Regions from separate parts of the Cytobacillus sp. FSL R7-0696 genome, predicted to be linked through region 1. Evidence: riboswitches for the same ligand, from Rfam matches in the RefSeq annotation. Region 1 holds a riboswitch; the other holds the start of a gene.
What was found. A riboswitch is a leader RNA that binds a small molecule or an ion and turns the genes downstream of it on or off. The one in region 1 is predicted to bind S-adenosylmethionine.
Positions count from the first base shown of each region.

Region 2: another riboswitch for S-adenosylmethionine. It lies ahead of MKX29_RS20965 (phosphoadenylyl-sulfate reductase); the one in region 1 lies ahead of MKX29_RS03370 (MetQ/NlpA family ABC transporter substrate-binding protein).

Region 1 is NZ_JBBOWA010000001.1:647,575-657,277, reverse strand. Features, by position in the region: gene MKX29_RS03420 (hypothetical protein) at 1-182, opposite strand, end outside; partial or broken gene MKX29_RS03415 (MerR family transcriptional regulator) at 216-311, opposite strand; gene MKX29_RS03410 (DUF5392 family protein) at 761-1,195, shown strand; gene MKX29_RS03405 (TetR/AcrR family transcriptional regulator) at 1,223-1,828, shown strand; gene MKX29_RS03400 (GNAT family N-acetyltransferase) at 2,393-2,890, shown strand; gene MKX29_RS03395 (antibiotic biosynthesis monooxygenase family protein) at 2,900-3,205, shown strand; gene MKX29_RS03390 (hypothetical protein) at 3,202-3,573, shown strand; gene MKX29_RS03385 (cobalamin B12-binding domain-containing protein) at 3,570-4,220, shown strand; gene MKX29_RS03380 (STAS domain-containing protein) at 4,207-4,980, shown strand; gene MKX29_RS03375 (pyridoxal phosphate-dependent aminotransferase) at 5,259-6,422, opposite strand; SAM riboswitch class I at 6,664-6,774, shown strand; gene MKX29_RS03370 (MetQ/NlpA family ABC transporter substrate-binding protein) at 6,864-7,688, shown strand; gene MKX29_RS03365 (aminoglycoside phosphotransferase family protein) at 7,765-8,634, opposite strand; gene MKX29_RS03360 (hypothetical protein) at 8,724-8,909, shown strand; gene MKX29_RS03355 (MFS transporter) at 8,969-9,703, opposite strand, start outside.
Region 2 is NZ_JBBOWA010000001.1:4,089,319-4,110,345, forward strand. Features, by position in the region: gene MKX29_RS20900 (MmgE/PrpD family protein) at 1-89, shown strand, start outside; gene MKX29_RS20905 (FAD-dependent oxidoreductase) at 217-1,599, shown strand; gene MKX29_RS20910 (isochorismatase family protein) at 1,596-2,306, shown strand; gene MKX29_RS20915 (dihydroorotase) at 2,296-3,678, shown strand; gene MKX29_RS20920 (ABC transporter substrate-binding protein) at 3,700-4,902, shown strand; gene MKX29_RS20925 (branched-chain amino acid ABC transporter permease) at 5,113-5,982, shown strand; gene MKX29_RS20930 (branched-chain amino acid ABC transporter permease) at 5,979-6,992, shown strand; gene MKX29_RS20935 (ABC transporter ATP-binding protein) at 6,973-7,692, shown strand; gene MKX29_RS20940 (ABC transporter ATP-binding protein) at 7,692-8,402, shown strand; gene MKX29_RS20945 (IclR family transcriptional regulator) at 8,449-9,186, shown strand; gene MKX29_RS20950 (MmgE/PrpD family protein) at 9,207-10,535, shown strand; gene MKX29_RS20955 (CaiB/BaiF CoA transferase family protein) at 10,572-11,783, shown strand; gene MKX29_RS20960 (hydroxymethylglutaryl-CoA lyase) at 11,796-12,734, shown strand; SAM riboswitch class I at 13,176-13,280, shown strand; gene MKX29_RS20965 (phosphoadenylyl-sulfate reductase) at 13,445-14,164, shown strand; gene sat (sulfate adenylyltransferase) at 14,181-15,326, shown strand; gene cysC (adenylyl-sulfate kinase) at 15,341-15,946, shown strand; gene MKX29_RS20980 (nitrite/sulfite reductase) at 15,950-17,581, shown strand; gene MKX29_RS20985 (DUF3906 family protein) at 17,565-17,768, shown strand; gene cobA (uroporphyrinogen-III C-methyltransferase) at 17,782-18,558, shown strand; gene MKX29_RS20995 (sirohydrochlorin chelatase) at 18,555-19,313, shown strand; gene MKX29_RS21000 (NAD(P)-dependent oxidoreductase) at 19,289-19,921, shown strand; gene MKX29_RS21005 (sulfite exporter TauE/SafE family protein) at 19,966-20,886, shown strand; partial or broken gene MKX29_RS21010 (GntR family transcriptional regulator) at 20,881-21,027, opposite strand, start outside.

The sequences.
Region 1 (9,703 bases):
ATACTTTCGGAAGAGACATTTTTCTTAATATACTCCTGACTTGTTACATCAGTCTTGTTTAAATGGGCAAGCACCTCTGAAACATCATCCTTTAACCCATTAATCTTAATTCTTAATTCACGTACATCAATTTCTTCTGCTTCTTGAACATCTTTTTCATCCAACTTTTTCTTAATATCCACTAATGACATACCCTCTGATTTCCATTTTTCAATTAAATGTAATCTTTCTATGGCTGATACGTCATAATAGCGATAATTTGAAGGAGAACGTTCTGCTTCAAGCAACCCAAGGTTTGTATAGTGATCAATGGTTCTTTTAGTTAAATTTACTCTTTCTGCTAATTCACCGATTTTTAGTTTCTCGTTCCCAACGTGATACCTCCAAACTATAACGTTATGGTTAAATTATACTCCTGTCCAGTTTAGTTGACAATAGTTTCGACTTACAAAATAAATCCAATCGTTTTTCAATTGACATATGACACGTTGTCATTTAAGATTAAAGCTAATTATGACACACTGTCATTTTTGGGAGGGGAAATATTGAATACGCCATTAAACCAAATCGTTAAGAAACTTCGTTTGCAAGGGATAAAGGCTTCTATATGTAAAAGGCCACAAGGTTTAAGGAATATGCACAGCTGATTTTGGTAACATCGGCATGTATTTACCGGCAGTATTCCCATTAGGTGAGGGGAAACTAAAGATAGGGGAAAACCTTATTTATTTTTAAATAAAATAGGAAGGATGGCATTCACATGAATATGAATCCTTTTACTGATATGCCTGTATTTGTTAAGAAAGAAATTGAATTATTAAATGAACGTTTAGCGCCAACGATGAGAGTTGCTTCTCGTTATTCGTTATTTTCATTTCCGCTTGTTGTTTTCTCAATCATGAATATCATCATTGTTCTTTTCACCATGCCCATGGATGAAAACACTTGGATTACTTTGCTCATCTACTCCATTTTAGGTGCTGTAGGTATGGCTTTATCAAAGGAATCGAAAATCCGCAGAAAAGCAATTGAGAAAATAAGCGTTGATTATATGATCCAACGTATTAATGAAAGCAAAATAGCAACTGAACAAATGAAAAAAAGATATATCATAATTATTAATGAGAAGCCTGTTATGGCGCTTGCACAATTCATGGAATTCCTGCGTGAAGAACAGCGCCGTTCCTCGTTTTAGATTGATTCCTTTAGGGAGGGGAGTATAATGCCAAAAATCACTTTTTATAATTTATCAATTGAAAAACGCGAAAAGCTTATCAATGCTGTGAAGCAAGAGTTTTCTCGTGTTCCACTATCGCAAGCATCCATCAGTAATATTGTAAAATCTGCCCGTATTCCAAGGGGGAGTTTTTATCAATATTTTGAAGATAAGGAAGATGCTTTTTTTTACTTGCTAGAAGAGAGAGTAAAAAGGAATCAAAGTGAAGTTTACTTTTTATTGAATAAGCACAATGGGGATATTTTTGAAATGATGATTGCTTTTTTCGAAAAGGTGATTACAGAACAAGATGAGAATCGGAACTTTCTCAAAAATTTATTTTTAAATATGACATATGAAGTGGAACATGAATTTGGTCGAAGTTTCAAGGGATATGAAACGAATCAGCAGTTTGTCCAATTTGAATCAAAGGTAAATAAAGAAATATTGCATATCTCAAATCAGGAAGAGTTTAAGTATTTAATGAAAATACTTACTTCTGTTTTACTACGGAGTATTATTGAATCATTTTCTAAGGATCAATCGAAGGAAGATGCACTAAGAAATTTTAAGTTAGAAATCACTCTCTTAAAACGGGGACTTAAGAAATAATGATGAAATGAGAAGTAGTTGGAATGAAAATTTATTCTTTCGTTTCAACTCTTTTTTTTGCTGAATTGCTACTGAAAGATCGCATCTATGTGATTTTTTCACAAAATTCCAAAAATATACATAGTGGTGCTATAATAAGAATAGCAATAGTCAATATAGCCATTATTCCCCGTAGAAGGGGGGTGTTGCTTTGTCAGTTTTTGAGGCATTGGTGTTTGCTTGTACATTTACAAGTTTAATAATGGCTGTGCTACAATTCAAAAACGATGATAAAAAATAATCCACCTCATGTATAGGTGGATGGTGTCAATTGTTCATTGGCTAATGCTATTGCGAGATCGGACGGTGTTGCCGCACCACCGATCTTTTCTAATATATGCCTTTATCTAGTCCTATTATACAATAGAATGATTTTTTGGAACAAGCTTTGAGCAAAAACTTACGTTTGTTTATTTTATGAAACAGACCATTCTTGCCTTTGCCTTTTTCTAAACTTCATTTCCTGTTACAATTATAGATAAAATACGTTTAAGGGAATTTCCTTCCTTTTAGTGGGTATCGAACATGAAAATTAGATTATTCTCAAGAAAAGATAGTACACAAATCCAATCTGTTGCTAGGGAGAGTTGGCGTTATGCATATGAAGGCATAATTCCCGAGCGAACACAGGTTGATTTTTTATTATCTGTATATACTGAAGATGCTTTAATGGAAAGTTTATCTACTTCGGTTTTATTGGTTGCTGAAGAAGAAGGAGAAGTGATTGGTTTCGTTCATTTTTCATTAATAAATATTAAGAAAGAAATCGAATTAGGTGCTTTATATATTTTGCCGAGTTTCCACCGCCGAGGTATTGGTACAGCCCTACTAAAAGCGATGTTTGAATATTTTTATGATGTCAATAAAATTACGGTTTCTGTTGTTATGCGAAATGATTCTGCTTTGGATTTTTATCATTCAAAAGGGTTTAAACAACTAGGAGAAATGAATGATTCAATTTTCGGATTTAGTATTCCAACCATTGTAATGGAATGGAGAAGTAACACAAGTCCAAATGTGTAGGGGGAAGTTATGTATACCGTATTCTCAACTTTTGATGTAAATGAAAGTAAAGCAGATGAAGTGATTGAAATATATAAGAATCGCTCACGTCTAGTTGATAAAGCAGATGGGTTCGTCGACTTTATGTTGCTCCAGAATGATAAACGTAAAGGAGAATTGACAGTACAGTTAATTTTTGAAACAAAGGAAGATTATTTGCGATGGGTAAGAAGTAAAGATTTTCAACGAATTCATGATCTTGAAAAGAAGTATCCAGATAAAGAATTAGCAGCAGTCATTCCAAAAGTGTCGCAATTTAAGGTTGTGGTAAAGTGAGTAAATATGAAATGATCGCAGAAGAAGTAACAAAAAGGATATTTCAAGAGGACCCTACATTAATTGAACGATATGGTGAACGTGGGAGAAATCAAACATTTATTGATAATATGCACCACTTAGATTATTTAAAGACGGCAATGGAATTAAATACGTCAAAGATTTTCACTGACTATGCCCTTTGGTTAAGAGGTATCTTAATTAAACATGGTATGACGACGCAAACCTTGATTGATAATTTTCTTTTTTTAGAAGAGGAATTAGAGAAATGTATGATGGTAGAAAGTGAAATTCGTTCTGCATATATTGGTTTGTTAGGAGAGGCTGTCTCTATTTTAAGAGATGTTCAAGGAGGCGAGGCACAGTGACGAGAGGAGAAGAGCTAGCAGAAATCCTTTTATCTGGAGCTGTTGCTGATGCTTGGGAATATATTGAGCAATTCGATTATTTGACCAATGTAGAAATATATCAAGATATTATTACACCAGCTATGGTTAAGATTGGTCTTAAATGGGAAAATTTTGAGATTACAGTTGCAGATGAACATTTGGCATCGGGAGTTTGCGATTTCATTCTTTCAAGATTAGCTGCAAAGCACAAGCTTAAACCTGTCACGGCTGCACCGACCGCCATGTTTCTTTGTTTATCAGGAGAGCAACATTATTTGGGATTAAAGATGGTAGCAAGTATATTTGAAGAGAATGGCTGGAGAACCAAGTTTTTAGGAGCAAATTTACCTGTACAATATGCTTTGCAGGCTGCGAAGGATTGGAAACCAGATGTAATTGGCTTATCAGTTTCGATTGCTACTCATTTACCGACACTTACGGAATATATGGAAGCTTTTTCTTATTTACCAAAGAAACCTAGGGTTCTATTAGGTGGAAGATTGACGAATTTATATGATTTAGCTTCTTTTACTGCTATAAAACCGGAAATTATTTCAAACTTATATGCTGTAGATAAATGGATCACTGCTTTTAATACGAAGGGGAGGAAAAATGCGATTAATTGATCTACATTTGCCGATACCGTATATACTGGCTAATAAGAATGGTGAAATCATTAGCTATACATCTAAAGCGGATGAAGTCTTTGATTTATCAGAAGGTACGATTAAAAGTATAGTTGATGAAGGGAGTATCTCCAAGTTTGAAAGGGTAGCTGCCATACCAGAAAAAAGCATGAGATTTGAAGCTAATTTAAAAACAAGAAGTATACCGATAGCACTATTTGATATTCATATCAGCTGGGATTTTCAAGGTAATGCGTCCATGCAATTTTTATACAAAGATGATGATAATGAACCATTAATGGAGAAATTACAAGCACTTCAAAACAGATTAGCAAAGACAGATTTTGAACTTTATGAGCAGAAGGAAACATTAGAACAAACATTGCAAAGGTTGGATGAATTATCAGGTCCTTTTATCTCTTTAACAAAAGAGATATGTTATATCCCTTTGTTTGGGGATATGACGGGCGATAAATTTACAACGATTATGGAACAAACGCTTGCCCGTCTGTCAGATCATGACTACAGGTGGATACTGATTGATTTAACAGCGGTTGCTAAAGTATATAATGAGGGAACGAGCGGTTTAGAGGTTTTAATCAAGAGCATTCTTCTAATGACAGGTGGAGAAGTGAGGCTCATTGGTATAAATCCGAGGCTAGCAAAAGCACTTCAACCTTATCAATTAAGAAATGTTGTTCATACGGAACAATCGTTACAAAGCTTTCTTCAATCAGTGATAAATGATCATGCTATATAAACATTGATTAACCTGAGAGGGTACGTGGAAAATGTATTGGGGTGCGCGGTGTTTATGGGTTGGCTTTGTTAAAAGAAAAGATTGCCGGATAACGACATGTTTTGAAAAAACTAAGTAAAGACATATGGGAACAATGAAGATGATCCTTTGTAACGGGAATGCGAATTTAAAAGGAAGAGAATATGGAGATTGAGATCGTTAATAAAACAACCTAGCCCATTGGAACTTAAGTTAACATGTTTCTATGGGCTAGGTTTGTAGTTGCTATACCTCTTATATTAAAATAATTTGAGTTCACCAATTCTTTCTACTGCTTCAATTAATCGTTCTTCATCGACAAGTAATCCAACCCGAACATAACCTTCTCCAAAGGTCCCAAAGCCTTTTCCAGCGGCAACAGCTACATCTGCTTTTTCCAGTAAGTAGTCAGCAAATTCTTCACTATTGTATCCTTCAGGCACTGGCATCCAAGCAAAAAACGATCCTGAAGGAGACTTGCCGTGCCAGCCAACCTTTTCACAAGCGTTCATGAATGCATTTCTACGTCTCTCATATCGAGCAACAAGTTCGTCTACACTTGTTTGATCCCCATTTAATGCATCGGCTGCAGCTTTTTGTATGGCAGGGAATAAGCTTACATACATATGGTCTTGAAGAAGGTTGATGGCTTCAATGATTTGTTCATTTCCAACCGCAAATCCAATTCTCCACCCAGCCATATTATATGTTTTTGATAATGTATACATTTCAATACCAACGTCCTTCGCTCCGGCTGTGGCTAAGAAACTTTCAGGTTTCTTCCCATCAAAGCCGATAGCACCATAAGCAAAATCATGCAAGATGGTCATGTTGTTTTCTTTAGCAAAAGCAACAGTTTCTTCAAAAAATGTGGAATCAGCTGTCGCGCCTGTTGGATTATTAGGATAATTCAAAAATAGTAGGCGGGCATCCTTTTTTTGTTTTTCTGTAAATTGTGAGTAATCAGGTAGAAACTGATTGGCTTCTTTTAAAGGAAAGGTTTCGTATTTTACATTTGCCAAAACCGCACCAGATTCATAATCAGGGTAACCTGGATCTGGTAAGAGCATTAGATCTCCCTCATTGAGTAGGCATAATGGGAGTTCTACTAAACCTGCTTTTGCGCCAAAAAGGATCGCTACTTCTTTTTCAGGATCAATTTCTACCCCATATTCACGCTGATAAAAGGAAGCAGCGGCCTTCTTTAATTCATTAATTCCTCGAAAAGGAGAATATTTATGTGTCATTGGGTCTTCTGCGGCTTGCTGAAGTGATTGTACAATATGTGCAGGTGTTGGCTGGTCGGGATTGCCTTGTCCTAGGTTAATAACGTCTCTGCCTTCAAGTTTTGCAGCAGCAACTTTTTGAACAAGGGAAGCAAAAAATTGTTGAGGTAATTGCTTCAAACGATGCGATAATTCCATTTTTAATCCACCTTCATTCATTTAATCTATATACGAACGCATTTTATAACCAAAAAGACAAATTGTCCAGTTAATTTTATACAAAAGGAAATATTCGCTTTCCTTTTTCGTTTTAAAAGAATAAAGGAGAGATAGTTGGATTACTAAACCCGTTTTCTAGGGAGATTGGATGTAACATTATTTCGAACATTGACAAAAATAAAAGAGAGTAGTAATATCATATCATAAAAATTAAATGAAAAGCTTATCCAGAGAGACTGAGGGACTAGGCCCTATGACGTCCGGCAACCCCCAATATTGGGAAGGTGCCAATTCCTGCAGAATGATATCCATTCATTCTGAAAGATAAGGCGGAATATAAATCAATGCCTCTTTCAGATGTTGAATAGTGGCTTTTTTTATTGGTTAAAATTCTGGTTACAGCTATGGGGAGGAAACATAATGAGAAAGTGGCTAATTGTTTTATTCATTGCAACTGTTTGTTTACTAACAGCATGTGGCGGAGGTTCAGACACGAGTGGAGAAAAGGTGGATGAAACGAAAGAACTAAAAATTGGCGCTACTGCCGGTCCTTATAGTGATATGTTGAAGAAAGCTATTGTACCTGGTCTAGAGGAAAAGGGATATAAAGTAACTGTCGTAGAGTTTAGTGATTATATCCAACCTAACAAAGCTTTAAATGAAGATGATATACAAGCTAACCTTTTCCAACATACAATTTATTTGGAGAATTTCGAGAAAGAAAATAACATGGACTTAACACCATTAATTATTGTACCAACAGCCCCAATGGGGATTTACTCGAATGTGTTTAATTCAATTGATGAGATTAAAGACGGTGCAACCATTGCCATTCCAAATGACCCAACGAATGCAGCACGCGCTTTAAATACGTTAAATGACGAAGGTTTAATTACGATTGATGAAAACGCCGATCCACTAACAGTATCTGAAAAAGATGTGAAGGAGAATAAAAAGAATTTAGTTTTTCAACCGATTGAAGCAGGACAATTACCAAGATCTCTAGAGGGTGTGGATCTAGCTGCAGTTCCAGGTAACTTTGCGTTGGCAGCCGATATGGACTTATTAAGTGCATTAACACTAGAAAATATGCTTGATGATTATCGCAATGTGGTTGCAGTTAAAGCAGACTTTGAAGATAAACAATATGCGAAAGACTTAAAAGAAGTGGTTGAGTCTGCAGAATTTGAAAAAATTATCGACGAAGAGTTTCAAGGATTTGGAAAGCCAACGTGGATGGAATAACGAAGTAATAACAAACAAGAAACCGGACAAATTTATATGGATTTGTTCGGTTTCTAATCATAGTTGTAGAATACTGTTAAACTGATCTGTGCATAATTTGTATTTTGGTCATTCCTATATTTATGGATTGTCGAACAGCTTTTTCATCTTGGTCATTGACGTTTTTCAACCATTCGTGAAATATTGGTTGTAAGCCATAAAAGGAAGTGACTCTTCTATACATTTCATCTTTATTGAATTTTGTTTGATAAGATGCGAGAGCTTCTTTAGTGAATTGATCTCCGAAATCCCAATATAGCCCTGCAAAGTCAAACGCCGGGTCCCCTATTTGCGTATCTGTAAAGTCTATAATTCCTGATATCTCCTTTTTGCTTGGATGATAAAGGATATTGGCACTTGTTAGATCACCATGAATCACGACTTTTGCTTCTTTAAATTTTGACACCGCTAAAAACATTTTATCAATTTCTTCTTTTTCTGCGTCTTTTAAGAACGGAAATATTTTTTTAATCAGGGCTTGATGTAATTGCTCCCAATAATTTTCACTATGTAGTTCTTCTATATTACATTTCTTTGCTTCATCTATATCCAGACGATGTAATTCTGTAAGAAATGTTCCTAGCCGCTTGGCTTCATATAAAGGAGGAGTAATCAATGAATGAGATAATGCTTGTCCTTTAATAAAGTGGTAAAAAACACCAATCATTTGTCCGTCTTTATTATAAAATGGAAGATAATTTGGTATTTCAATAATTGAAGAAAGATATGAGAGCTGGTGAAGTAGCTTTATTTCCTTTTTTATTTTCACTAATACTTGTTTTGTTTTTGGTATTCGGATGACATATCTTTGATTGACAATATAGATATGATGATCCCAACCAGAATGATTGCTTTCAATCTGTATTTCCTGAAGATGCGGGAGATGGTTTTTAATTAATTCCTTCATGGAACAGTCTCCTTTTTTATTATTTTGTATAAATCGTTTTTTTGAGGGGGAAAATAGGCGAGACATCTTATAAAAGGGGAGTGAATGCAATGGAAAAAAAGTATGATAATCAAGTGGATGAGAAAATTATTGCTGCTCAAAATGAAGCTCAACAATACAATCAAATGGATACAGAATTAGAACAGTCAGAAGAAGTACAAGCAGCAATGGAGAAAAGTTATGAATATGAAGTGAAGAATCAACAACCGACATATGAACCGAATAAACCATTTTAAGTAGAAAGAAGAGACTTCCATTACTTGGAGTCTCTTCTTTAATTATAGCATACCTTATTTTACATTGATGCTGTTTGATGTGCTTGTTTACTCCCATTGTGTTCGATTCGTCCATAAACTAAAAAGTAAAGAATAATTGAAGCAATTGACACAATCCCCATGTAAATGTATAACATACTGTAGCCTGTAATAGGAATCAGTAAACCTAATAAATAGGGTCCAAAACCTAAACCACCATCGAGAAAGATAAAGAAGGTGGAAGTAGCTAGCCCCATGCGATGGGGTGGCGTTAATTTGATCGCAATCGCTTGTGTACAAGACTGCATATTTCCAAAGCCTAAGCCAATCAAAGCCCCCGCCACTAATAGCATAACACCATTTGCTGAATTACTAAGTAAGAATAGACCTACGCCAAATAAAATGAACGCTGGATACATCACATAATTTGCCCCTTTGCTGTCCATTAACCTACCAGTGAAAGGACGGGATAGTAAGACAGCAATGGCATAGACAAAGAAGAAAAAGCTAGCAGCACTTACTAAGTCCTTTTCAATTGCATAAAAGTTAATAAAAGACAAGACGCTTGAATAACAAAATGCGACTGTTAATGTGACGAGTGCAATTGGAAGTGCCTTTGGTTCAATAAAGCTAGATAATTGAAAACCAGATGATTGAAATTGAGCTTTCTGATCTTCAGTTAACTCTTTCACATTCACCGTTAACCCGATAAGTAGGCCAATAATACCAAGAATCAAACAAAAAATGAAAATCGTATGAAAAGTTGTGTATTGACT
Region 2 (21,027 bases), 3.4 Mb from region 1:
GTGCGAAGGATCTTATAGAAAAAATTCTTTCTTTAGAAGAATTGGAAGATATCTCAACAATCACAGAATTGATGCGACCAGCTCATTAATTATTGAAAAATAAAAAACATTGTAAATAAATATGACATCTTAGTTGTCAATTTATTTTATAGTGTTACCATGATAATTAAATGAAACAAGTTTCACAATATGGAACAAATTGGAGGATTCAACATTATGTGGGATGCTGAGTTAGATGTAGTTGTAGCAGGTGCTGGTGGTTGCGGCTTGGTGGCTGCATTAGCAGCAGCTGAAAAAGGCTTAGAGGTAGGCGTTTTTGAAAAAACAGATTTTGTTTTGGGCAATACAGCTGCCAGTGCCGGAATGATTCCTGCAGCGAATACAAGATTTCAGAAAGAGGAAGGAATTTTTGAGACAGCAGAAGAGATGACAGAGGATATCTTAAGGAAAAATCATAATGAAAGTGACTATGATTTAACCTTAGCTTTATGTAAAGAATCGGGCCCATTAATTGAGTGGATGGCAGATACGCTGCAAATTCAGCTTTCACTAGTAAAAGAGTTTAAATATCCTGGTCAAAGGAATTTTCGAATGCATGCACCACCCTCGAGATCAGGATTAGAACTAATAAAAAAGCTTAAACAAGCTGTTGCAAAGCGGGACAACATTTACTTGCTATTAAAATCAGAGGTAAATGAATTAATAACAAATGAGAACAAAGAAGTCATTGGAATAGAAGTAAAAACAGATGATGGTATTCAGCGAATTAAAGCAAAAAAAGTCATACTAGCAACAAATGGCTTTGGGGCAAATAAAGAAATGGTACGTAAATATATTCCTGAAATAGCAGATGCTCTCTATTTTGGTTATGAAGCAAATACAGGTGATGCAATTAGAATGGGCGAGAAAGTGGAGGCATCATTTGCCTCCTTAACAAGTTATCAAGGGCACTCTGCTGTCGCAAAATCACAAGGTATTTTAGTAACATGGGGAACGGTTATGATGGGTGGATTTATGGTCAATCAAAATGGCGAGCGATTTGGCGATGAATCTCATGGATACTCAGAATTCGCTGTTCAAGTATTAAATCAGCCAGGCCAATGCGGATATATTATTTTCGATCAGCATATATTCGATCAATTGATTAGTATTGAAGATTTTAGCCAGCTTGTTGGGATGAAAGCTTTTAAAACAAGTGATTCGATTGATAAGTTAGCGAAGTTGTTAGGTTTGCCTGCGGAAAATCTACAAAAAACTTTCGAATCAGTTGTTGTAGCTGTTGATGAAGGCATAGATGCATATGGAAGAGCAGAATGGCCGAAGAAGCTTACCCCAACTTATTATGCGATCAAGGTATCGCCTGCTCTATTCCATACACAAGGAGGTTTGCAAATAAATTCCAATGCACAGGTGATAAATAAGAATGGTAAATCTATTAAGAATTTATATGCAGGCGGAGGGGCAGCGGTTGGAATTTCAGGTAACCATTCTTATGGTTATATGTCAGGAAACGGCCTCTTAGCTGCATTAGGTTTCGGAAAAATTGCCGGAGACCATGCGGCACTATCAATTTTAAATGAAGGGATAGAAATATTATGACTAGACCATGGGAAGATATGTTGACTGAGGTAGATAGAATGGTAATTCAAAAAGGAGGATATGGAAAAAAGAGAGGATTAGGGAAAAATCCTGCTCTTGTTATTATAGATATTCAACATAACTATGTAGGAGCAAACCTCCCGATAGCAGATCAGCTTGAAACATGGCCAAGTGGGGGAGGTGCAAAGGCATGGGAAGCAATAGAGAAAATAAAAAAAATGAAAAAGCTGTCAGATCAATTAAATATACCAACAATCTATACAAGGAATGTACAGAAGAAAACCATCAATTTTGATTCATTTGCGGTTAAAGCTGAACGAGATAATTCTAAGTACATTGACGGAAGACCTGAGGCGCAAATTGTTTCTGAACTTGAGCCAGAAAGCAAGGATCTTGTTGTTGATAAAAGCTATGCAAGTGCCTTTTTTGGAACGCCACTGATTAGTTATCTAGTAAAAATGGGCGTCGATACATTGATTATTGTAGGTGGTTCGACGAGTGGATGTGTCCGTGCAACAGCCGTAGATGCAGTCACGCATAATTTCAATGTAGCTGTTGTGGAGGACTGTGTTTATGATCGGATCGAACTGTCTCATAAAGCCGGTCTACTTGATCTATGGATGAAATATTGCGACGTATCACCGTCAGAAGAAATTTACGATTATCTAAAAGAATTTCAAGAAGGAGGAGTTAAAGTTGAAGGTTAATCAACTGATTAAAAATGGGTTAGTCGTCTTCCCTAAAGAAGGAGTTAAGGCGGTTGATATCGGTGTCATTAATGGTAAAATTGCTGGTATTTATAATGAGAACTCGGAGATAGAAGCTGATGAAGTAATTGATGCAAACCGTTTACATGTGTTCCCTGGAGTGATCGATGCCCACCAGCATCTAGGAATCTATAATTCAATTGAAAAAGATTTTCTTGATACGAAACAGCATGCCGTTGGAGGTATTACAACGATTGTCAATTATGATCGGCAACCAGTTAGCTATTTGGATTTTTTTCCTAAAGTACAAGATATCGGTGAAAAACATAGTTATATTGACTTTACATATAGCTTAGGTATTTTGACAGAACAGCATATTGATGAGCTTGAAGAGACGGTTAAACGTTTCGGGCTGACATCATTTAAGTTTTTTAGGAATTATGAACGACAATTAAATGATAAATTCAAAATATCCAATGGCATTAACTTATCTTCCTATGATTTAATGCGTCTTCTGGAGAAATTTAAGTCTATCTCTCCTAAACTGCTATTAGCGATTCATTGCGAGAATATGGATATTAATCGCAGTTTGATTAAGAAGTATAAAGAAGAAGGTGCTGAAGAAGGATTAAAAACATGGTCTCTTACAAGCCCTGGTTTTGCGGAAGCAGAATCATTACTAAGCACATTGTATATAAATTCGATTGTTGGTGGAAATGTTTTTATTGTGCATTTGACGTCAGGGGCTAGTATCGATGTGCTTGAAAAGATGCCATGGCTACTTGAGAAAGGGGTAAAGGTAGAAACTTGTCCCCATTATTTGAACTTAACAGAAGAATCTTCAACTGGATTGAAAGCAAAAGTAGGTCCACCTATTCATGGTCAATACGATTCAGATCGTTTATGGGAGGGGATTAAGGAAGGCATTGTGAATGCAATTGGAACAGACCATGTGCCTGGATCACTTGCAACCAAATTTTCTAAAGGAAATGGAGTATTTGAAGCAGAGTACGGATTCCCAAGTGCTGGTGCACTATTGCCAATGATGATTACTGAAGGTCATATGAAAAGGGGAATTCCGCTTGAAAGAATTGCTGATATCACTTCCTATCAAGTAGCTGAATCGTTTAATTTGGAAAATAAGGGACGTATTGAAATAGGGGCAGATGCTGATTTCGCCATTGTGGATTTAGCTAATGCCAAAACAATTTCGCCAGAAGTACTTCATTCGAATTCAGATTATTCTATATTTGATGGATTTGAGACCGTAGGATGGCCAGTGTATACCATCAGTAGGGGAGAAGTAATCGTAAACAATGGAATACCAACAAAGGAAAGTGGTAGAGGTAAATTTGTTAGAAGGTCCATTTAATGATAAAAGTGGGGGATGGAATTGAAAAAAATCGTTTTTCTTATGCTGGCGACGCTGTTCATATTGACAGGTTGTACTGGAGAAGCACAATCAGGCGATGAGAATATTGTGAAAATCGGCGCACTTCATCCATTAAGCGGTGCATTGGCTAATGAAGGTCAGGAAATGCGTGATGCAGCAAGACTTGCAGTTGAAGAAATTAATGAAGCAGGCGGAATCGAGTCTTTAGGCGGTGCAAAGGTCGAATTAATAGAAGCTGATCATGAAGGTGCACCAGAAAAAGGGATGTCTGAAATTCAAAGGTTAGATCGTGAAAAAGTAGTTGGTGTTATTGGTGCTTATTCAAGTGGTGTTACATTACCAGCAACCCAAGAAGCTGAAAGAGCAGGGATCCCATTCGTTGTCGATATTGCTACAGTCGAAGAAGTTACAAAGAGAGGCTTTAAATACACCTTCAGAGTTCAGCCACCAGCATCGACTATGGCAGCGAACTTTTTAGACTATTTTAATGTGCTTAATGAAATGAGTGATTCCCCTTTAGAGACAGTTGTTCTTGTTCATGAGGACTCAGTGTTTGGGACAAGTATTGCTAGTTTGATAGAGAAAGGGGCAGCAGATCACGGAATTGAAGTGCTGGATAACATCCCTCACGCTGCAACAACAGCAGATTTATCATCGACAATCAATAAAATTAATCGGCTCAAGCCTGACGCAGTGATTGCAACAACCTATTTGCGTGATGGCACGCTACTGGTAAATGGATTAAATCAATCTAACTTTCAGCCTAAAGCAATAATCGGTGTTGCTAATGGAGCATTTAGCAATACGTCATTTATTAATGATGAAACAGAAATCAATCAATATATTATGGATGTCAACTATTCTATCAATCCTCAAAGTAACCTGGCAATTGAAGTTTCGAAAAGATATGAAGACCAATTTAATAAACATATGGGGCCGAATGCAGCTTATTCTTATACTGCCACGAAAGTCCTAATTGATGCAGTAGAGAGAGCTGGTTCAACCGATCGGGCCAAAATTCAGAAGGCTTTATCCGAAACAAATTTAACAGAGCATATCCTTCCCCAGGATTCAATTATTTTTGATGAAAGTGGACAAAATGCAAATGCCCAGGCTGTTTTAAATCAAATTATCAACGGTGAAACTAAAGTTATTTACCCTGATGAATACAAGAATGCCGACGCTGTATTACCAACAAAGTAATAAAAAGAGGGAACGAAGAGAGGGTACTATGTATAGACAATGTTAACATTTGAGGCCTTCAGTTGTGTTTGTAGCCGCTTGTAAGCTCACCTCATTTGGAAGCGTGGGTCCTACATAGGAAAACTCCACCCCAACTTTCAAAATTAGAATGATTGAGGGAACGAAATGGGTTCTCGTTTATAAAAAACACTAGGTATAGGAGGGAAGTTGATGCTCACTTTGATATTACAGTCCTTGGTGGACGGTATTTTAATGGGAGGTATTTATGGACTGGTAGCTATAGGCCTCACCTTAATCTTTGGGGTAATGAAAATTATTAATTTTGCTCAAGGGGCATTATTAATGTTAGGTATGTATATTTCATACTGGTCGTTTAGCCTTCTTGGGCTTAATCCATACTTATCGATACCATTAAGCGCCATTTCCTTATTTTTCATTGGTGCGATCATTCAGAAGACAATCTTATCTAAAATGTTAAATGCGCCAGAGCATAATCAATTGCTTGTAACACTTGGAATTATGCTTGTTATTGAAAACCTTGCGTTAATATTATGGAGTCCTGATTTTCGCAGCGTAAAATTAGAAGGTTTTATTCAAACGTTTAATATAGGTGAAGTAGGAGTAAATGTCCCGAAATTAATTGCTTTTATTGCAGCGATTGTATTATCAATAGGCCTGTTTTTATTTCTTAAAAAAACGATGCTTGGGAAGGCGATACGCGCAACTTCAATCAATCGCAACGGCGCAATGCTATCAGGAATCAACACGAAACGCATAAACTATATTGCCTTTGGATTAGGCGCTTCTCTTGCAGCAATCGCTGGTTCGCTCATTACGCCATTTTTCTATACTTCGCCGACAGTAGGTGCCACTTTTATATTAAAGGGGTTTGTTGTGGTAGTTCTTGGCGGATTGGGCAACTTTATTGGTGCAATAATAGGTGGGCTCATTATTGGCATTTCTGAAGCGTTAGGAGGAGCTTTTTTACCTGGTAGTTTAAAAGAACTCATGACCTATATTATTTTTGTCATTGTCCTAATGGCAAAACCTAATGGTTTATTTGGGGGGAAAGCACGATGAGAAAATTTCCTATTCTAATCAGCTTAGCATTACTTATCTTTACGTTCTTTCCTCTTATTGTCAAAGACCAGTACTACATGCACATTGCCATTCTCATTTTATATTATGCATTGGTGAGCCAAGCATGGAATATATTGAGCGGTTACTCAGGCCAGTTTTCATTTGGGCATGCAGCTTTTTTTGGAACAGGTGCTTATACATCAAGTATATTATTCACGAAGCTTGGTGTATCGCCTTGGATTGGACTTTTTGCAGGGGCCCTAATCGCAGCCTTAATTGGTCTATTCATTGGATATCTGTCGTTCAGATTCAAATTGAGAGGTGTGTTCTTTTCGCTTGGAACACTTGCATTTGCGGAAATTCTGCGAATCATCATTCAGAATTTTGACATTTTCAATAAAACACTTGGTGTACTTATTCCATATAAACCAGATCCCCTTATGTTTCAATTTAGCTCGCGTACCACTTATTATTACATCATTCTATTATTTGCTATCGCAGTCACTGTTTTAGTTTATTATATTAGTCGTTCTAAGTTGGGCTATAACTTAGTCGCCATCCGCGAAAATGAAGATGCTGCCCAATCACTAGGTGTAAATACGTATAAAAATAAAATGATTGCTATTGCAATCAGTGCAAGCTTAACAGCAATAGGGGGAACATTTTATGCACAATATATGCTTTTTATTGAACCTGCGACGACTTTTTCTAATGATGTCTCGATTAATATTTTGTTACCGGCTATCATTGGCGGGGCAGGAACGGTTTTAGGTCCGATTGTAGGTTCACTCATTATTATTCCAATTGGGGAGCTTACAACCACTTTATTCGGAAACTTTGTCGGAGCGAATTTAATGGCTTACGGGGTCATTTTAATTCTTGTCATGCTGTACTTGCCTGAAGGAATTGTTGGGTGGTTCCAAAATAAATTTGGGAAGGAAAAAAATGCAAAGAAAAAGAAAGATAACAGCATAAATGGGGGTGAAGACGTTGGAACTTTTAAAAATTAAAGGATTGACAAAACGCTTTGCTGGCCTAGTAGCAGTAAACAATGTCAACTTAACGCTCAATAAAGGAGAAATTGTTGGGCTAGTTGGTCCGAATGGAGCAGGAAAGACAACTTTATTCCATTCTGTATGTGGATTTCACACACCGGAGGAAGGATCTGTTAAGTATAATGGTAAAGAGATAATTGGAAATAAACCAGAGCATATATGTAAAGAAGGGATTGCGAGAACATTTCAGATTGTGCAGCCTTTTGGCAATCTGACAGTGTTAGAAAATGTCATTGTTGGCGCATTTAATCGAGAAAAAAGTTATAAAGAAGCAGAAAGATTGGCTTTGGAAAACCTAGATTTAATTGGTATTTCATCTCTTGCCTATTCCAGAATGAAAGACCTAACCTTTCCAAATCAAAAGAAAGTAGAAGTAGCCAGAGCTCTTGCTACAAGCCCTGAAGTTCTTTTTTTAGATGAAGTAATGTCAGGGCTTAATCCATCTGAGGTGAATGAATTCATTGAGCTTATTAAGAATATTAGAGATAGCGGAATTTCCATCTTCTTCATTGAACATCTTATGTCTGCAGTGATGGCACTATCTGATCGCCTAGCTATTATGCATCTGGGAGAAAAAATAGCTGATGGAGACCCCCAGGAAGTAATGAAAATTCCAACTGTAGTAGAGGCGTATTTAGGAGAGGAAGTATCATGATGTTAAGAGTATCGAACCTGGATGCAGGTTATGGAAATTTACAGGTGTTAAGAAATATCACTTTTGAAGTGAACTCCGGTGAATTAGTCAGTATACTAGGAACGAACGGTGCAGGGAAAACTACTTTGTTGAGGACCTTATCTGGATTAATTTCTACTACCAATGGACAAATAGAGTTCAATGGAAAGCATATACAAAAAATGCAACCAGAAAATATTGTCAAGGAAGGATTAATACAGGTGCCAGAAGGCAGAATGTTATTTACTGAAATGACAATACGTGAAAACTTAGAGTTAGGTGCTTATTCTTCAGCGGCACGTAAAAATATGAAGAAAAATATCGAGTACTGCTTTAAGCTATTTCCGATTTTAAAGGAAAGGGAAAACCAGATGGCAGGAAGCTTCAGTGGAGGCCAGCAACAAATGCTTGCAATAGGTAGAGCACTGATGGCTCAACCTAAGATTCTATTATTAGATGAGCCTTCTACAGGGTTATCGCCTTTATTAACAAAACAAGTATTTGACATTATTAAGGAGATTAAGCAACAGGGTGTCACTGTCCTATTAGTTGAACAGAATGCACATCAAGCATTATCCATGTCTGATAGGGGATATGTGATTGAAAATGGAGAGATAGTGATGTCAGGTACAGCAGAATCTTTGCTGCAGGATAATAAACTTAGAGAATCTTATTTAGGTCTAGCCAATTAAGACCCTTGCACCGAATAGTTTTTTGATAGACTGGAGAGTTCACAAAATGAAAATAATTGAAAAAATGGCTAAAATACTATCTTTGTACTCTATGAATAGAACAAGCTTATCTATTAGTGAGGTACAAGAGGAATTGGGATACCCTAAAAGCACCGTCTTTCGTATCCTCAACGCACTAGAAGAATTTGATTATATTGAAAGGAACAAAGATACGCATAGATACTCTTTAGGTGTTAATTTTTTTAGGCTGGGTAGCATTGTTCAAAGCCAATTGGATTTTAGGCATGTCGCCATACCGATAATGAAAAAAATGGTAGAAGAAACGAGCGAAACAGTGGAACTTAATATTAAGGACGACCTTAATCGAGTATGCGTAGAAAAGGTTGATAGTCCTCAGGATGTCCGAAACTTTGTAAGAATTGGAGAACGAAAGCCACTTCATTTAGGTGCTTCAGGAAAGGTATTGATTGCATTCGAGAAGGAAACCGACAGAGAAAAAACACTCGATAATCTAGCTATGCAAAACAGTCATATCCCTATTCAAGCATTACGAGAAGAACTCAATCAAATCAACCAACGTGGTTTCTGTGTTACGAAAGGTGAAAGGGTTCCTGGGAGCTTTGCTATTGCTGCACCTATATTTGATCAAAACAAAGAGATGATCGCAAGCTTAACGATTGCAGGTCCTATCCAGAGACTTACGCCAGAACATGAGGAGGAATTAATTGCAAAAATAAATGAGGGAGCTAGACAAATCAGCAATAGCCTAGGCTATTTTGAATAAGAGAAGGAGGAGAAGGCCGATTGATCAAGAAAGCTTCAGCAATATATGATGCAGTTTGGTCAGACTTTAATGAAGAAACAATTGATTCAGCTAAATGGATCTTGCTAGATACATTAGGAGCTTTGATTGCTGGCATGCAGCAACAAGATACGCTCGAATTAGCTAAGCAATTTTCTGGAACGGGTAGCTATCAGCTGCTTGGTACTACCCTCCATGCAGATAAGTATAGTACTGGACTTGTACATGGTACGGCATGTGTGGCTACAGAGATGGATGAAGGAAACCAATATAGTAAAGGCCACCCTGCGGCCCATGTGATTCCTGTTATTCTCACGATGCTGCAGAGGAGTAAAAATGTTTCTGGACAAGAACTGATTAGTATAATTATTAAAGGCTATGAATACTGCTCAAGATTTGGTAGAGCGACTACTCTATCACCAGAAGCACATGCTCATGGAACATGGGGAGTAATGGGGGCTGCAGCAACTGCGCTCATGATTGATGGAGCAGATAAAGCAACATTTCAAGAAGGTGTGAACCTAAGCGCTAGCTTCTCATTGCCAACCTTATGGACATCGGCATTAGAAGGTAAATTAATTAGAAATATTTACGCTGGCCATGCGATTGAAATGGGAATGAAAAGTGTGATATTTGCCCGTACCAATCATTTGGCGCCGAAAAATAATGTTTCAACTGTGTTTTCCACTATTCTCGGCAGTGGATTTAATTGGATTGATTTAGAGAGAGGTAAGAATGCGCCCTGGGATATTGAACTCAATTATTTTAAACCCTATGCTTTTTGTCGTTATGTACATTCACCTATTGATGCCGTTAAGTCTATTATTGACAAACAGCAACTTGGTCCAGATCAGATAGAAAAAATAAACGTATATACCTATGCAAGAGCATCCTCTTTATCACATCAGGATTATGAAAATATACTGTCATCAAAGTTTAGCATTCCTTTTGCTATTGCTGTACAGCTCTATCATCAAAAGGCAAATCAATCTGTTTTCATAGAACAGCTGCACAAGGATAAAAAGATAAAAGAGTTCGCTAAAAAGGTGTTTGTTCAATATTCTGATGAGCTCGAAAAGGATTATCCTCTTCAAATGCCCGCTCGAGTGGAAATTATAGATTCATATGGAAATATATATAGCGAACGTGTAGACATTGCAAAGGGCGGGCCGGGTAAGAAACTATCTGAAAGCGAATTAATAGAAAAATTTAAGACCTTGACATCTACCGTCTACAGCAGCAATCAACAGGATAAAATAATTGATTTTATTACCCATTTAGAAACGGAAACGAATATTGAGAAAATATTTGTTTTATTGGAGTTGAACTAAAAGTATATTTTTTAGACAGAAGAGAGGTTAAAAGTAATGGAAAATAAACAGAAATATGGCCCTCTAACTGGTAAGAGAGTGCTAGATTTGTCTACAATGATTGCGGCACCTTTTGGCGCTACATTACTAGGGGATTTTGGAGCTGAGGTTATTAAAGTAGAGATTCCCGGTAAAGGGGATACATTAAGAGGCATGGGTCCTTTTCGTGAGGATGAACCATTAAGGTGGCCAGCTTTAGCAAGAAATAAAAAATCACTTACTTTAGATTTGCATAAAGAAGAAGGGAAAGAAATTTTAAGAAAGCTTGTTAGAGTGTCAGATGTAGTAATAGAAAATTTCAGACCAGGAACATTGGAAAAATGGGGGGTTGGATACGAAGATTTAAAGAAAGAGAATCCGAACTTAATCATGACAAGGGTTACAGGGTATGGTCAGACAGGTCCCAATGCCAGTAAAGCAGGATTTGGTACACCAGCGACTGCCTATAGCGGATTTACTTATTTACATGGATACACAGATCGACCTCCCATCAGTCCGTCTTTTTCATTAACAGATTATGTGACGGGAATTTACGTTGCTTTTGCAACGGTTACAGGCCTATATCATCGTGATACAGCAGAACAAGGGGAAGGACAATATATTGATATCGGATTATATGAATCTATGTTTAGAATGATGGAATTTCTTATTGCGGAATATGATCAAAAGCAAATCGTGAAAGAGCGTACGCCAGGTTTGAGCGGACACTCCAGTCCGGCAGGAACATTTCAAACAAAAGATGGTCACTGGATGTCTCTTGTCACTAGCTCTGATCGTACATTTGAACGTTTAGCAGCTGCAATGGGCAGGGAAGATATGCTTGAAGATGAGCGATATCATAATAATGCCGCCCGCCTTAGCCGATTTGAGGAAACAAACGGTATTGTTGCCGATTGGGTGAAACAATTTAATAGAGAAGAATTGCAGAATCTGCTAGATGATTATGGGGTCCCAATTAGTCCAATATATAGTATTAAAGATATATTCGAAGACACTCACTATAAAGAACGACAAAATATCATAGAGGTCGACCACCCTCGTCTAGGAAAAATAAAAATGCCTGGTATCATCCCTAAATTCTCTGAGACACCTGGGGCTGTTCGTAATGTAGGTCCAGATTTGGGAGAGAACAATGAGGAAATCCTTTCTGGCATTCTTGATTATAATGATGAAGAAATTGAGATCCTAAGAGAAAATAACGTAATCTAAGGAGGGAAAAACATGAATTTGAAAGAAGAGGTCATTATTTCTGAAGTTTGCCCCCGTGATGGCTTTCAAAGTCTGGCAGAAATCATTCCTACAGAAGAAAAGGTCGAATGGATTAATTCAATGATTAACTGCGGTTTCAAGCAAATTGAGGTCACATCTTTTGTTCACCCAAAAGCGATTCCTCAGCTGTCGGACGCTGCTGAAGTACTGCAAAAAATTAAGCGCAAGCAAGGGGTAAAACTACGTGCGCTTGTCCCGAATTTACAAGGATTAGAAAGAGCGATTGAAGCAGAAGTAGATAAAGTAAAACTAATGCTTTCAGCAACAGATTCCCACAGTATCAGTAACGCTAATAGCAAAACGTTCGATGCAATGAAAGGTTTTGAACCGCTAGTAAAACGCGCAGCAGAAGCTTCTATGGGTGTATCAGGCAGCATTTCTGTCATATTTGGATGTCCTTACGAAGGGGATGTACCTTTGGTGAGAATTGAAGAGATTTGCAAAAGATATATAGATATGGGAATATATCAGTTATCGTTAGCTGATACAACAGGGATGGCAAATCCAGTAAAAGTTAAGCGCATTATTGGGCATCTCACTAATAAATTCCCAGAATTATCCTTCTCCTTGCATTTGCATAATACGAGAGGGATGGCTTTTGCCAATGCCATAGCAGGCTATGAAATGGGTGTTCGGGATTTTGATAGCTCGATTGCTGGACTAGGTGGCTGCCCTTATGCACCAAACGCCACTGGAAATATCTCCTCTGAAGACCTTATTCATGGTTTTGAAGAGATGGGTATTTCAACGGGTGTAGATTTGGATAAAGTCATTAAGCTAGGAAAAAAATTAGAAATTAAATATCCTGAATATTCTGATAGTTTTATTTTGAAGGCTGGTAAATGTTCTGACTTACATCTGGCTCCAAAAACACAAGAAAAGTTGGGATAAAGCTTTTATTCTTATTAATCCTACTTTAAGAGAATGAAGGTAGGTTGAAAGTTTACTTTTAGCTAAGTGAGAAGTATTATGTAATTAATATTTCTAGGGCAGCTTGTGGAGGAAATCTTTTAGTTGTAAATGCAGTATATAATTCTCCTAATATGATTGTTTTTCGATTTAGTATCAAAGAACAATTGAGACCATCAAAAAAGAAGCTCGCACCATCTTTTTTACTATATGTTTAACTAATCTTTAACGGCAGTTACACCCTTTATAAAACGTTATTTCTTTTATGAGGATATTTGGGACACGCTCTCAGAAAAAATAAACTTTTTCTCAACTTTATGTATATTCATCAGTTTCAGTTAAATAATTCAGACAAATCATAAAAATTAGATTTTTGTCTTGACTTTTATTGATAGTATGTTAGGATTTATCTTATCCAATATTTTCTTATCCAGAGAGGTGGAGGGACTGGCCCGATGAAACCCGGCAACCTGCTTAGTGCAAGGTGCTAATTCCAGCAAAATGTTGATTCATTTTGAAAGATAAGGTGTCAAAAATTTTCCATCCTACACCTTTTCTCTTTGAAAAGGTGTTTTTTATTTAAGAAGGTGATAAATAAAAAAATAATAAGATTCGCTGATTAGACAACTAAAGGCGGACATTTCCTTTTACGGAGGAAATGCCGTCTTTTTTTATTGGAAAAGGGGGATTAAATGAATCAACCGCTCTCTTATAAAAACTGGAAAGACATTTCTGCTACCTTCGCTATTGATCAATCAACGAAAGGAGCCAAACAGGTTCTAGAGTGGGCTTATGGCACATATGACGAAGAGGAAATTGTGTACGCTTCTAGTTTCGGTGCTGAAGCTATTGTTCTAATTGACCTCATCGCACAAATAAAAAGTGATGCCAGAATTGTTTTTCTTGATACCGATTTACACTTTCCTGAAACATACCAAGTAATCGAGGAAATAAAATCACGTTTTCCTACGCTTCAAATTGAGATGAAAAAACCTAAGCTTACATTGGATGAACAAGCCACACAATATGGGTCAGCATTATGGAAAAGCGACCCGAATCAATGTTGCCAATTACGTAAAGTGTTGCCTTTACAAGAAGCAATGCAAGAAAAAAAAGCTTGGATATCTGGACTTAGGCGCGAGCAATCACCTGAAAGAAAACAGACAAATTTCTTAAACCGTGATGAGAAATTCACTAATATCAAAATTTGCCCACTTATTCATTGGCGTATAGATGATGTGTGGGATTATATCAAAGAAAAGCAGTTGCCTTATAACAGCTTACATGATGCAAATTATCCGAGCATTGGTTGTTTTCCCTGTACACAACCAGCTAGTGGCGGTGATGATTCCCGTGCTGGCCGCTGGCAAGGCTTAACGAAAACAGAATGCGGCTTGCATACTAATTCATAAAAAAAGGAGTAAACAGATGAGCATACCTAGCCCACATGGAGGAACATTAATTCAAAGATTTGAGCCAGAATTTGATTTTTCTAAAGTGTCAAAGTCGATAGAGATTGACAAAGTTGCACTAAGTGATTTAGAGCTAATAGCCGTTGGATTATTTAGTCCATTAATAGGCTTTCTAGGAAAAGAAGATTATGAATCTGTCGTTCATGAAATGAGATTAAGCGATGGGACAATATGGTCCATCCCCATCACATTACCTGTTGATGTTACGATTGCTGCCCAACTTCAAAAAGGGGAGCAATACCGTTTGGTTTTAGAAAATACTACCTATGGTGTAATTACTGTTTCTGAGTGGTTCGAACCTGATTTAGAAACAGAAGCACAATCGGTCTATCGTACAAAAGATAAAGCCCATCCAGGGGTCAAACGACTTTTTGAAAGAGGCAATATTTATGTAGCTGGAGAAATCATCCTCATTAGAAAAACGGAAAAGAAAGAATTTGCAGATGTCTGGTTAGAGCCAAAAGATACAAGAGCTTTGTTTGCAGAAAAGGGGTGGGAAACAATTGTTGGTTTCCAAACGCGTAATCCGATTCACCGAGCGCATGAGTATATTCAAAAAGCTGCGCTTGAGACGGTCGATGGCTTATTTGTAAATCCATTAGTAGGTGAAACAAAAGCAGATGATATCCCAGCTGATATCCGTTTAGAAAGTTATCGCATCTTACTAAAAGAATATTTTCCTCGTGAACGTGTCCATTTGGGTGTTTACCCGGCAGCGATGAGATACGCAGGCCCTAGAGAAGCAGTGTTTCACGCCATAGCCAGAAAAAATTTTGGCTGTACACATTTTATCGTCGGCAGAGATCATGCCGGTGTTGGGAATTATTACGGTACATACGATGCCCAATATATTTTCCAACAATTTACTAAAGAAGAACTTGGAATTACCCCATTATTTTTTGAACATAGCTTTTACTGCCACCGCTGTGAAGGGATGGTTTCAAATAAAACATGTCCACATGAACAAGAAGATCGAGTGATATTATCTGGCACAAAAGTACGAGAACTATTAAGCAAGGGTGAACAGCCACCTTCCACATTCAGCCGTAAAGAAGTGATTGATGTATTGATTAATGGCTTAAAGAGTGATGCAAGCGTCTAGAAAGGATGATTTATATGGGGAGCCGTAATCTTACTTGGCACGATACGCTCATTTCCAAAGAGGAACGTCGCTTAAAGCAGCAACATGGTAGTTGTACATTATGGTTTACTGGGTTATCTGGTTCTGGAAAATCAACTTTGGCAAATGCTTTATCAGCCAAATTGTTTGAAGAAGGTATGAAGGAATATGTCCTTGATGGTGATAATATCAGACATGGTCTAAATGCAGACTTAGGCTTTACTGAAAAAGACCGGACAGAAAATATCCGCCGTATTGGGGAAGTAGCTAAACTGTTTGTTGATAGTGGAACAATTGTTGTTACGGCATTCATCTCACCATTCGCAGCTGACCGTGATTGTGTGCGTGAACAGTTTGCCTCCAATGAATTTTTTGAAATATTTATTGACTGCCCGTTAACAGAATGTGAGAAAAGAGACCCGAAGAAATTATACGAGAAAGCGCGTAGAGGTGAAATAAAAAACTTCACCGGAATCGATTCACCTTATGAGCCTCCTAAACATCCGGATTTAACTATTAGGTCCGACCGGTTATCAGTAGAGGAAGCAATAACGGAAATACTAACGTTTTTGCAACAACAACAAATCATTAAGGAGTTGTAGACAATGGCTTATACAAAGCATTGGTCAAATAATGAAAAACTAAACAAAACCGAATTAGCTAAACTCGAAAAAGATGGGCTGAAAATTTATGAAGACATTCCACAATATGCAAAGAATGGCTTCACGTCTATTCCTAAAGACCAATGGGATCTTTTTAAATGGGCAGGCTTGTATTTGCAAAAGCCGAAAGAAGCAGGTTATTTTATGATGCGTGTGAATGTAACTTCAGGAATACTAACGAAGGAACAAGCGAAAATTCTAGCTGGTATTGCCAAAGATTATGGTCGCGGGATTTTCGACATTACGACGCGACAAGCGATTCAATTTCACTGGTTAACAATTGAGGATATCCCTGATATTTTTACTAGATTAGAAAGTGTTGGCCTTTCCAGTGCTGGTGCATGTGGGGATATAACGAGGAATATAGTCGGAAATCCGATCGCAGGCATTGACCCTAACGAATTATTTGATACGAGAGATATTGTCAAAGAAGTGTATGAGTACTTTCAATTTAATGAGGAATTTTCGAATTTACCAAGAAAATATAAGATGTCTATCAGTACAAACTTACACAACGCCGCTAATGCAGAAATTAACTGTGTCTCATTTACACCGGCTGAAAAAAACATCGATGGTGAAGTAAAACAAGGCTTTCATTTAAAAGTAGGGGGAGGCCTATCTGCTAAGCCTTTTCTGGCAGAAACGGTTGATATATTTGTAGAAAAAGAGCAAGTGCTACAGATTGCTATTGCCGTAACCACTATCTTCAGAGATTACGGTTATCGAGATAAACGTCATCGTGCTAGATTAAAGTTTTTAATTGCTGACTGGGGTGTAGAGAAATTTAAAGAAAAACTTGAAGAATATACAGGGAAACTGCCTTCTAAAGGAGTTGAACCCGTGAAGAAATGGAATGCAGGGTATTTCTATGGCGTCCATGATCAGAAACAATCAGGGCTTAAGTTCATCGGTTTTAATGTACCTGTCGGCCGTTTAACAGCTGATGAAGTATTTGAACTTGTTCGAATCTCTGATCAATATGGTCAAGGTGAAATTAGAACATGTAATTCACAGAACTTGATTATTCCACATATCCCAGAAGAACATGTAGAATCGCTACTTGCCGAACGCATTTTTAATAGAATTACAGTGAATCCGAATTCCTTTATCGGACATTCCGTTTCTTGCACAGGTATCCAATTTTGTAACTTAGCCTTAGTTGAGACAAAGGAAAGAATGCGCCAAATTGCAGAAGAACTCGATCGTCGCTTAACTGTTGATGTTCCGGTACGCATGCATATGATCGGTTGTCCGAATTCCTGCGGTCAACGGCAAATAGCCGATATCGGTTTACAAGGTGTGATGGTACGAAACAAGAATAAGGAAATGGAAGAAGCTTATGAAGTGTATGTTGGAGGAACGTTAGAATCTGGCGGAGAGTTTAACAAAAAGTTAAAAGGAAAAGTACCAGCCAACTTCCTCACAGATACACTTGAACATCTACTACATTTTTTTAACAAAGAAAAAATGTCAGGTGAGAACTTTTATACTTTTGTGCAAAGAAATGGCACACAATCTTTGCAAGATCAACTAAATATTGTATTGGAGAATCATAAAGATGGCCTTTCTATATAGGTTTGAATTGTCATTGGTAAATAAGGAAATTCCAGCAGTCATTGTAGCTGATTCTGATGATGAAGCATTTACCCAGTTAGATATTGAACTAGAAAAATATTACTTAAAGTTGCCAGAGATAGACGAAGTAACGTTAAGAGAAAAGAAACGGATAACGAAAAAAATCGGTTTTATATTAGATGAATGATGGAGGCGGATAAATGAAGGGTTATGTTTACCTTGTTGGTGCAGGCTGTGGTGATCCTGAATTACTAACATTAAAAGCAATTAAAAAAATTCAGCAAGCGGATGTAATTTTATATGATCGACTAGTCAATCAGGAAATCTTATCATTTGCGAGAGAAGAGGCACAATTGATTTATTGTGGGAAGCTTCCTCATTATCATACGATGAAACAAGAAACGATCAACAATTTCCTCGTAAAATATGCAAAAAAAGGATTAGCAGTTGTTCGCCTTAAAGGTGGGGACCCCTTCGTGTTTGGTCGTGGAGGAGAAGAGGCCCTTGAATGTGTGAAACATCGTGTTCCATTTGAAGTGATTCCCGGGATTACTGCTGGCATTGGTGCTGCGAGCTATGCCGGCATTCCTGTCACCCATCGGCAAATCAGTCAAAGCTTTGCATTTATTACCGGTCATCAAGCGGGTGACTCAGTTGCTGACCAAAAATGGCATCACTTAGCACATGGAGTTGATACACTTTGTATATATATGGGTGTTTCACAATTGCCTGTCATTGTCGATCATCTTATTAAAAGCGGAAAAAATAGTGATACCCCAATTGCTATTGTGGAGTGGGGAACAACATTGAAACAACGGACGATAACTGGAAAATTAAAATCGATTGTAAAGGTAGCGGAAGAAGAAGCAATTATCAATCCAAGTATGATTATTATTGGGGAAGTCGTTAAACTACGAGACGAACTGAACTGGTATATTGAAAATGGCTCGGCCCTTCAGAAGGTTCATAGCGAATGAAAGCCATCCTTTATATTGCTCACGGCACAAGGTCAAAAAAAGGAATACGGGAAGTAGAATGTTTTTTGCAGACCATCATGAAACAAGTAAATGTCCCTATACAAGAATGGTCCTATTTAGAAATATGTGCCCCAACGATTGAGCAAGGAATAGAAGCTTGTGTTCATCAAGGAGCACGGGAAATTGAAATCATTCCGTTACTTTTATTAAAAGGAGGGCATTACAAGAAGGATATTCCTGGCCTTCTACTATCATTGCAGAGGCGCTTTTCAGCTATTAAAATCGATTTGCATCCACCTTTTGGCGTCCAAAGCTATATTTTAGATGGTATATGTGATTTGATAAACGAAAAATATTCTCCCATTACCGAAAAAGATCATTTACTTGTAGTAGGACGTGGAAGTAGCGACATGAACATTTATAAGGATTTCAACTTAATTACAACTGGGTTAAAGGCAAGGTTAGCTGTGAACAACGTAACCTCCTGCTTTCTTGCTGCAGCCACTCCTCGTCTTGAAGAGGGCTACCATTTATCACAGAGTCGTACAAAAAATAGAGTAATTATTATCCCTTACTTATTATTTTCAGGGTTATTACTAGACGAATTGCAGCAATTTACGGAACAAAAAAGAGCTTTAGGCGATCAGACTTTCATCATTGAACCGTTAAGTCGCATCTCCAGCATACAACTTCGATTGATACAATATTTAAATAAAGGGGGCCCAGAAGATTGCAACCACTCGTTATTGATTTAAGTAATAAGGCAATTGTCATTGCGGGAGGTGGGAGGATTGCCGCACGCAAAGCGAAAGTTTTATTAGAACAAAGAGCCAATATTACTTTTATCGCACCTGCATTTTCAAATGAAGTCTTGGAATTAGTGCAACAAAATCATTTTCAATGCATAGAAAGAGAGATCGAATTGGCTGATTTCGAGGATGCGTTTCTTTGTATTCTCGCTACCAATAATCGGGCGATTAATAAGCAGTTTGGCGAAATATTAACCCCGCAAAAGTTAGTTTGTGTAGTAGATGAACTAACGGATGGCAATACACTCTTCCCCGCTACTGTAACGAGAGGGCATCTGCAAGTAGCAGTTACTTCAAATGGCAGTAGTCCAAAGTTAACAAGAGCATTAAAACAACAATTAAGTAAACAATTTGATGAAAGTTGGACGGAGTATACAACGTTTCTTGCCGAATATAGGCAGTTGGTTAAAAAATTGCCTATAAGTGAAATTGAAAAAAATGACTATTTACAAGAGGTACTAGCAGATGAATTCCGTGTAAATAATAAACAACAAAGAGAGAGCTTAGAAGCATTACATATAGCTGCTGTTCGGTCAACCGAAGGCAAAATCTAGAAAATAGATTTTGCCTTTTTTTATTTAACGAAAGAGGTGTTACCGTGAAAAATTTATTGATTTTTATTTTTATTGGTTTATTCGCACAGTTAATTGATGGTGCTCTCGGAATGGCATACGGAGTGACTTCTACATCGCTTTTACTTGCTTTTGGCATTGTACCTGCCGTTGCTTCCGCATCGGTACATCTTGCTGAAGTTGTCACTACAGCTGCTTCAGGTATCTCACATATTAAATTTGGCAATGTAGATAAACAAACAGTATATAAGTTAATCATCCCTGGTTCCATTGGTGCGTTCTTAGGTGCCACATTTTTAAGTAATATCCCAGGTGATTTAGCTAAGCCATATATAGCCCTTTTTCTTTTACTATTAGGTGTTTTTATCTTCATACGATTTTTATTTAAATATAAGGAAAGTAGCCACCAGTCATCAATCAATCTCAGTAAAAAGCAATCGATTCCATTAGGTTTTATAGCCGGATTTGCTGATGCCACAGGTGGTGGCGGTTGGGGTCCTGTTACAACACCAGTATTGCTTTCAAAAAAAGGGGTAAGCCCAAGGAAAGTTGTTGGAACTGTTGACACAAGTGAATTTGCGATTGCCCTCTCTGCATCCATTGGTTTTCTTATTTCTTTAGGATGGAACGAGGTAAATTGGCTTTGGGTGGGAGCACTCATGGTAGGCGGTGTAATTGCAGCACCGATCGCTGCTTGGCTTGTACAGAAATTAAATCCACAATTAATGGGGGTGCTTGTTGGAGGATTCATCATTCTCATTAACATTCAAACAATTGTACAAACATGGATTAGTAATGAAGAGGTTTATCCCATTGTGTATAGTGCCGTCGCAATCATATGGGTAACAGCGATTATCTTTACAGTCATTCGAATCTACCATAATTATTTTCTTCATTATTATTGTTTACCGAAGATGGTGTCATCGCCTTTACTGGCATTCATCTAAGGGTAGACCTGTAAGCTTCATTCCAGCAGATTGAAACACATGTAGAGAATAAAGATAGGAAGGCTTTTCAAGTAAAACGGATGACCCCCTGTGTAGTAAGCCAACTGAAATCAATTGTAATGCCTGCAATGCTCCAGAAAC